2 regions of the Desulfosporosinus sp. SYSU MS00001 genome follow, and region 2 is predicted to be linked to the other one. Evidence: riboswitches for the same ligand, from Rfam matches in the RefSeq annotation. Region 2 holds a riboswitch; the other holds the start of a gene.
The links. A riboswitch is a leader RNA that binds a small molecule or an ion and turns the genes downstream of it on or off. The one in region 2 is predicted to bind molybdenum cofactor.
Positions count from the first base shown of each region.

Region 1: linked by a shared signal. The riboswitch ahead of modB (molybdate ABC transporter permease subunit) and the one ahead of moaA (GTP 3',8-cyclase MoaA) in region 2 are both predicted to bind molybdenum cofactor.

Region 1 is NZ_JBNFTW010000001.1:240,878-244,992, reverse strand. Features, by position in the region: gene modD (ModD protein) at 1-12, opposite strand, end outside; gene modA (molybdate ABC transporter substrate-binding protein) at 36-881, opposite strand; gene ACPUYX_RS01140 (sulfate/molybdate ABC transporter ATP-binding protein) at 921-1,982, opposite strand; gene modB (molybdate ABC transporter permease subunit) at 1,984-2,664, opposite strand; molybdenum cofactor riboswitch at 2,868-3,010, opposite strand; gene ACPUYX_RS01130 (ATP-binding cassette domain-containing protein) at 3,110-3,811, opposite strand; gene modB (molybdate ABC transporter permease subunit) at 3,804-4,115, opposite strand, start outside.
Region 2 is NZ_JBNFTW010000008.1:52,421-56,535, reverse strand. Features, by position in the region: gene fdhF (formate dehydrogenase subunit alpha) at 1-559, shown strand, start outside; gene mobA (molybdenum cofactor guanylyltransferase) at 815-1,429, shown strand; gene fdhD (formate dehydrogenase accessory sulfurtransferase FdhD) at 1,419-2,204, opposite strand; molybdenum cofactor riboswitch at 2,415-2,545, shown strand; gene moaA (GTP 3',8-cyclase MoaA) at 2,615-3,586, shown strand; gene moaC (cyclic pyranopterin monophosphate synthase MoaC) at 3,590-4,060, shown strand.

The sequences.
Region 1 (4,115 bases), on a different contig from region 2:
AATATAAAGCATTTTCATCCACCTCGAGATTCCAATTATTTTCCCTTGACAAAACCATGCTCGTTGAAGATTTTCATAGCCTCATCACTTTCTAAATAGGCTAAGAATTTGGCAGCTGCCTCGCTGTTTTTAGAAGATGCAACAATGGCGGCCGGTAAGACGATGGGAGAATGGGAAGCGGCGGGTGCAGTTGCTACAACCTTCACCTTATCCGAAGTGATAGCTATGGTATCCCAGACAAAGCCGGCATCAGCATTTCCCGTTTCGACGTAGGCCATAATTTGCATCAAATCTTTACCAATGACCATCTTAGGTTGTAATTTATCCCACAATTTAAGACTTTTTAGGGTTTCCTGAGTCGTCTTAGCCGCCGGAACAGTTTTAGCTTCGCCGATGCCGATTTTCTTAACCTCCGGCTTGCTTAAATCTGCAAAGCTTTTAATAGAAGTATTATTCTTATTGACAATTAAGACCAGTTCATCACCTAACAAATTGACCCTTGAATCTTTCTGAATAAGCCCTTTTTGTTCCAGAGCATCCATCTGGGGCTTACCCTGAGAAATATAAATGTCCGTGTCTGCCCCTTGCTCGATTTGACTTTGCAGTGAACCAGAGGGTCCGTAATTAAACGTCAAGGCTACTTGGGGATTTTTAGCCTCATACAGAGTTTTTATTTCATCAAAGGAACCTTTTAGACTAGGGGCTGTAGAAATGACAAGTTTAACTTGCTTGCTTTGGCCGGCACCACTGCCTGCTGTAGTTGAAGCATCCTTGACACTGCTTGCACACCCGGAGACGGATACTAACAGGAGCAGAATAATGCAGCTAAGCACTCCTAAGATTACTCGATTTCCTTTTGGGTTCTTAATTCCGGAAAACATCTTATTTTCCTCCCTCTCTTTTTAAAATCAAAGGAATATTCAGAAAATAATCAGGTCTTCGGGGGCAATTCGTAAACTCCAGGGCTGCGGCTGATCTTTCATTGCCCGCCACATTTGCGGAGTCATTTCCCATTCCAGCAGCTGGCTGCCCTGCCTCCAATGATCTTGTTCTACCGCCAGATAAACCGATATTCTGGCAGGCCCTTCGCTTATCGAATTAAGCCGGCAGTGAAATACGTTATCCCTCATTTCCCCGGCGGCAGTTCCGATCAAATGGGCACGAACACCTACATGGGCAACTTGTCGTGAGAGCTGAATATTAGTGTTCAAGGTAATGCCCCAAGCTAGGGCTTCCAGCTTAAAAGGCGATATGTAATTGGCAGGAGAAATATTTTTGCACCCCGTTAATTGGGCCGCCGCCAGCGACGAGGGAGCTTTAAATACCTCCTCCGTCCCTCCTTTCCCTTCGATTTTCCCTCGTGCCAAGAGAATCAAACGTTGGCATACCCGATAGACTTCCTCCATATTATGGCTCACAAACAAAGTTGCCCCAGAATACCCGGCCAAAGTCTCCGTTAATTGTTTGACCATGTGGTTTCTCAGATAATCATCCAGAGCTGAAAAGGGTTCATCTAAAAGCAAGGCTTCAGGCTTTGCCCCCAAGGCCCTGGCCAGGGCAACTCGCTGCTGTTGGCCTCCTGAGAGCTGGCTGGGGTATCTCTTTTCTAAGCCCTCCAACTTTATCATCTTAACCATTTCCTTAATGATCGCCAAACGATCTTCCCGCTTCCGCTTCCCAATTCCGAAGCCAATATTTTCTTCCACCGTCAGATGAGGAAACAAGGCGTAATTTTGAAAGACATAGCCGACTTTCCTGCGCCGGCAAGGCAGATTAATGCCTTTTTGAGAATCAAACAAAACGCGGCCATTGAGGACAATTCGCCCCTCATCAGGAGATTCTATACCGGCAATACAGCGTAACGTCATGCTTTTGCCTGAACCTGAAGCCCCCAAAAGGCCTAAAACCTCTCCCTGAGTTTCAAAGTTAACCTTGAGTTCAAAACCCGCTAATTCTTTGCGGATATCAACAATCAATCCCATCTTATTCTCTGCCGCCTGCAACAATAGTCTTGCGCTGGAAGTCTGACCAATAATTCATTAACGTCATGACGATCAACGAAATAATAAAAATCAGGATCACCCATAACAGAGCCTTTTCCATATCTCCTCCTTCGGCGGCAAAAAAGATAGCCGCAGGGATCGTCAGTGTTTCTCCCGGAATATTGCCGCCGATCATCAGAGTAGCGCCAAAGTCACCTAAGGCCCTGGCGAAAGCTAATACTGTCCCGGCGGCTACCCCCGGCCAGGCCAAAGGAATGGTTATCCTCCAAAATATTTTCCATTCCGAGACACCCAAAGTACGAGCGGCATAAATAAGGGTAGGGTCAATTTGCTCAAAAGCACTGCGCACAGTTCGATACATTAAAGGAAATGCCACAACAGAAGCTGCAATAACTGTGGCCGGCCAGGAAAAGATGACCGTCATTCCAAGGCCCAGCAGAAATTTACCCAGAGGACCATTCCTGCCAAAAACTAAAAGCAGTAAAAATCCAACGACGGTTGGAGGCAGAACCAGAGGCAAGGTAAGAAGGCCGTCAATCACCCCCTTAAATTTCCCCCGATAAACTGAGACAAAATTTGCAGCCGCCAGGCCGAAAAAGAAGGTCACAAGGGTAGCCAAAGTTGCCGCCCTGAGAGAAATCAATAATGGTGAAAAATCCATTTCGCTTATAAAGCTAAACAAAATATCCTCCTTTCCCTTTTCGTTAAAGGTTATCATTAAAAAAAACTTTTGACTAACAGGTACGGAGACAGTGTCTTCGGGGATTAGCTGCACTGATGCTCAAAGAAAGGTGCCGTTCGCGACATATGTCTGAGCAAAATAATGGCTCCCTAAAAAGGGAGCCATTATTAAACCGATATTCAACCGGTATTCCGTGCTGCTCCTTTTCAAAACGTGAAGGCGTACCCGTTTCCAGAGACACCCTGAGGATCAAAAATCCTGTCCAGCGACCTTGGATGCACTCATTTGCTCTTTAGGTCCTTCTGGCTCGGAGATACATTATTAAATTTTCGGAAACATCATCTGAGGATTTTCTCCCCCTATGCCCATCATAATAATTTCACATTATAATCATGCACATAATATTGAGAAACGATAGATCCGCTCATCGGGCATTATTAAGTCCCCTGACTAGTTCCAGTTTTCCCTGTTCTTCCTGTTCCTTGATTATCTCCTGTTGCCCATGATCAATTTTAATGATCTGATTGCCCAACATTTCGGCTTCCTGAAGGTCATGGGTCACGAGAACAAAAGGAATCTTCCATTGTGCTTGGAGCTTAAGCAGCTCTTGTTGGAGGGTGCTGCGGGTGTTTTGATCAAGAGCCGAGAGAGGTTCATCGAGCAGCAATAATTCCGGTTCCGTCATTAAAGCCCGAGCAAGGGCAACTCTCTGTTTCTCTCCCCCTGAAATCTGACTAGGATAGCGATTCCGCAGATGTCCAATTTTGAGCATCTCCAGCACATCTCCGGCGGTAAGGACTTTTTCGGAAGCACTCCCTTTTTTCGGCTTGCCATACAGGACGTTTTTCTCAACCGTCATATGGGGAAATAAAGCATAATCTTGAAAGAGATACCCGATACGCCGTTTACGAATAGGAACATTTGTCCCTAATTCGGAAGAGAAGACTGTCTTATTGGAAATTGCGATTTCACCCCAAGATGGGGTCTGAAGGCCTGCCACACATTGCAGAATTGTCGTCTTGCCGGCACCGGAATGCCCGACGAGAGCGAGAATACCATTACTGATGGAAACATCAACCTCCAGCTCAAAGGAGGGTAATTTCTTCTTAAAATGAGCCTTAAGCATTTGTCCCGCCTCCCCGCGCATCTCGTCGTTTTCCTTTTCCCCAGCGATTCAAGCCATAAATCACCAGAAAGCTAAAGGCAGTCATGAGAATAACCAAGATACTCGCCGTACGCATATCCCCCGATTCATTGGCAAAATAGATAGCCAGAGGCATGGTTTGAGTTCTGCCGGGGATATTGCCGGCGATCATCAAGGTCGCCCCGAATTCCCCCAGTGACCGGGCGAAGGCCAGAACCAAACCGGCAATAATGCCATTCCAGGCCAGCGGCAAAGTAATAGTTAAAAACACCCTTACTTCCCTCGC
Region 2 (4,115 bases):
CGCATCAACCGCAGAAGTTATGGAAGAGATTGCCCAGCTAACGCCTCAATTTGCAGGAATATCCCATGCGCGCCTGGGAACTCAAGGACTGCAATGGCCGGTCCCAACTGCGGATCATCCTGGGACTAAGTTCTTGCATGAAGGTAAATTTAATAGAGGCAAAGGGCTATTCGTTCCTTGTGAAAATCAGCTGCCTCACGAACAACCTGACGGGGAATATCCACTCCTCCTCAACACAGGACGGAAACTTTCTCATTACAACGTATTTACGCAAAGTTCTGAAGGGCTAATTAAGAACTCACCGGAGGAATTGGCAGAGCTCAATCCTACGGACGCTAAGCAAATGGGAATCAGCGATGGTGACGTTGTAAAAGTAGCCTCTCGCCGCGGAGAACTTAATACTAAGATTAAGGTAACTGAACGGGTCCCTGCGGGCATGCTATTTATGACTCTTCACTATGCCGGATCACCAACCAATGTTTTAACTAATGGAGCCTACGACAAAGTCACTAAGACCTATGAGTACAAGGTCTGCGGTGTAAAAGTTTCAAAACTCTAGTAAATACTAAAGGGGCTTTCGTATTTAGCGAAGGCCCCTTTTTTATCCAGTTTTTAGACCTCCACTTCTGTAAAAGGGGTGGGGCCTTCGTAAACTTCAAGTGGGGTAGAGTCCTCCTTCGCCGCTAAGTATTCCTAGTGGGAAAGGCGGCTCGGCAATAATGTCCACAGGACATTATTTATCGAAAGTCCCGATGTTCGGCTTTAGCGTAAGCGAGTTTACTTTGTTGGTAGTATATAAGGAGGCTTTGAGAAATTGATACTTCAAGACACCATAAAACAGCTTTCTAAGCTCGAGGCGACCGGAGTGTTGCTGGCCGGAGGAAAAAACTCGCGCATGAAGAAGAATAAAGCGTTCTTGGAATTAGAAGGTAAGCCTCTTGTGGAACGCACTTTAGAAGTTCTGGAAGCAACCTTTTCCGAAGTCCTAATTAGCAGTAATGAGCCGGAACTTTATAAGGACTACAATTTTTCGGTTATTCAAGATGAACATCGTAATCAGGGACCGTTGGCAGGACTTTATCAGGGTTTGAAAGCTGCCCACAACTCTTCTGTTTTTTTTGTCGCTTGTGATATGCCTTTTCTGCAAGGAGAGCTTATCCGCTTTCTGTTTCGTTGGGCACCAGACTATGATGTCGTCGTTCCACGGTTTCAGTCAGTAATTCATCCTCTCCATGCTTTTTATCGTCGGAACTGCCTGCCGGAAATTAAAAAAAATCTTGAGGCCGGTCGCCTCAAGATTACCGATTTGTTCTCTGCATGTTCCATAAAATATGTGGAGGAAACTGAACTAACGAGTTTTTCGGGTTTAGGTGATGTTTTTTGTAATGTGAATACTCCGCAGGAATGGTTAAATATCCTTAAACGATAATTCGTTCGGGACAGGTATAGATATTCAAGCGCTGTTCCCGTGCAAAGCCAATGACAGTAATGTTTAAGGCGGCGGCCTGAGATAACGCCATATCAGTTGGGGCACCACGGGCGATGAGAATGGGAACTTTCATTTTAGCAACTTTTAAAAGAATTTCAGAAGATACTCGGCCGCTAAAGAAAATAACATGGTTTTCAAGCTGTAATCCGGAGCGAAAGGCACTGCCGTTTAATTTGTCAAAAACGTTATGGCGGCCGATGTCGTAACTGGTTAAGATCACTTCGCCTTGATGTCCTACCCCACCGCTGTGGACTCCTCCGGTTGCCTGAAAAAGCGGAAGATGGTACTGTAAAAAACCGGCGTATTTGTAGGCTTCTTCAAGAGAAATACGATAAGTTGAGACGAGGGGTTTAACCATAAGTGCATCGTTAGCGAAGCAAAATGAAGCTCGGCTTTTTCCACAGCAAGCTGAAACAAAACGTTTGCTCATAAGTTCCTTTTGCAAAAGGCATGGTTTACCTTCGATCCATACTAAATGATCAGCAGGGTCCTGGCGAAGTTCATAGACGTCATTGGGAGTTTGGATAAAGCCCTCATTGAGTAAAAAACCTAAGGTTAGTTCTTCGGTTTGTGAAGGAGAACATAAAAGGGTAGCAATTTCTTCCCCGTTATAGTGAACGGTCAGGGGAATCTCTTGGACTATACAGTCTTCAACCTCTTCAAGCTGAAGGCCGTTGGCTTTTAAGATGGTATGAGTTACTATTTCCTTAGTCATGTATACCTCCTCGTACCCTGTTAACTCTAGTTTACAATATTTTAAGACAAATCTAAATCATTTTTTCTTTAAAATCTGATACTGAAAAATATAGAGGATTTTGGTGTCTTATCTCGAAAAGTATAAGGAACACTTAATATAATAAGTGTTGCAATTGGACAACTTATAACGATTCATTAGTTATGTTTTTTCATGGTATGAAGGTTTGAAAAATTTTGAATGCTCCGAAGCTGGCTTTTCTAAGGCAAAGGCTATGAGAACCAGACAAGTGTTTAAGACACTCGGGTATTACGGGAAACTGTAATATCTCCCATTGGAAAGGAGTCTGTTGACAGGAGGAAATAATCCCCCGGTTGTTTACAGACCGTGGCTTTTTTTTATTTATCTTGTAATAATAAGAGGGGGATTTTATGCAGGATCAATTTCAAAGGCAAATTGACTATCTAAGGATTTCCGTAACTGATCGATGTAATCTTCGCTGTAAGTACTGCATGCCAAGTCAAGGCGTAGCATGGATGCCTCATGAGGACATTCTTACTTTTGAAGAAATTCTTCGCTTAATGAGGCTTAGTACGCAGCTGGGGTTTCATCGTTTTCGCATCACAGGGGGAGAACCGCTTGTCCGCAGAGGGATTTTGGAGTTCCTGAGCAAAGGATCACAAATCCCCGGAGTTGATGATTTAATGCTTACCACCAATGGACTGTTGCTTTCTGAAATGGCCTTTGATTTAAAAGCTGCAGGTGTACGGCGTGTAAATATTAGTTTGGATACGATGAATCCTGAGCGGTTTGCTGAGATTACACGCGGCGGAGATGTTTCGAAGGTGATTCAAGGAATTTTCCGTTCTCTTGAAGCTGGGCTGAAACCGGTAAAAGTTAATGTTGTCGTTGTCCGTGATTTCAATACTCAAGATCTGCCTGGTTTTTTAACACTAGCCAAGCAGTATCCCATTCATATCCGTTTCATAGAACTCATGCCGATTGGCTCAAGTTCCGAAAGACGAAGTGATTTTGTTCCTATACAAGAGATGAAAGAATTGTTAGGAATTAAGCAATATGTTCCTTCAAAAGAGATTTTAGGCGGGGGTCCGGCAGAATACTTCCAGCTCCGTGACTTTAAAGGAAGTATTGGGTTTATCAGTGCTTTAAGTCGTCATTTTTGCAGTACCTGTAATCGCATACGTTTAACACCTGACGGCAAACTCAGGCCGTGTTTGCATAGTAAATTGGAAATTGATTTAAGGGAAGCGCTGCGAAATGGCAGTTCAGATCAAGATCTGTTGGATATAGTTGCCCAAGCAGTATGGCGTAAGCCTGCTGAGCATCATATGAATGAAGAAGCTCTGCAGGGCCAGCGTATTATGTCTCAAATCGGAGGTTAGAGGATGAATGATTTAACTCATTTTGATGAACAAGGGCGTGCCCGTATGGTCGATGTCAGTGATAAAGCAGAAACTTCTCGAGTTGCAGTAGCTCATGGAACCGTCCAGATGAAGCAAGAGACTTTAGATCGAATTCGCAGCGGGGGTATTGCTAAAGGAGATGTCTTGGCAGTTGCTCAGGTTGCAGGAATTATGGCTGCCAAACAGACTTCCCAGCTAATTCCCATGTGTCATCCTTTGGGAATAACAGGTGCCAAACTGAGCTTCAATTTTAAAGACCCGGGAGAAGTTGAGATTGAAGCGATTGTAAAAGTTCAAGGAAAAACAGGAGTTGAAATGGAGGCCCTGACGGCTGTGAGTATTGCCGCCTTGACCATCTATGATATGTGTAAAGCCATTGATAAATCCATGACGATCGGAGAAATATATTTGGTAGAAAAACAGGGCGGCAAAAGTGGACATTTTTTGCGCTGATCAAAGGCAAGAACAAGAGGTACAATAAGAAGCTAAACAATTATAAATATCATAT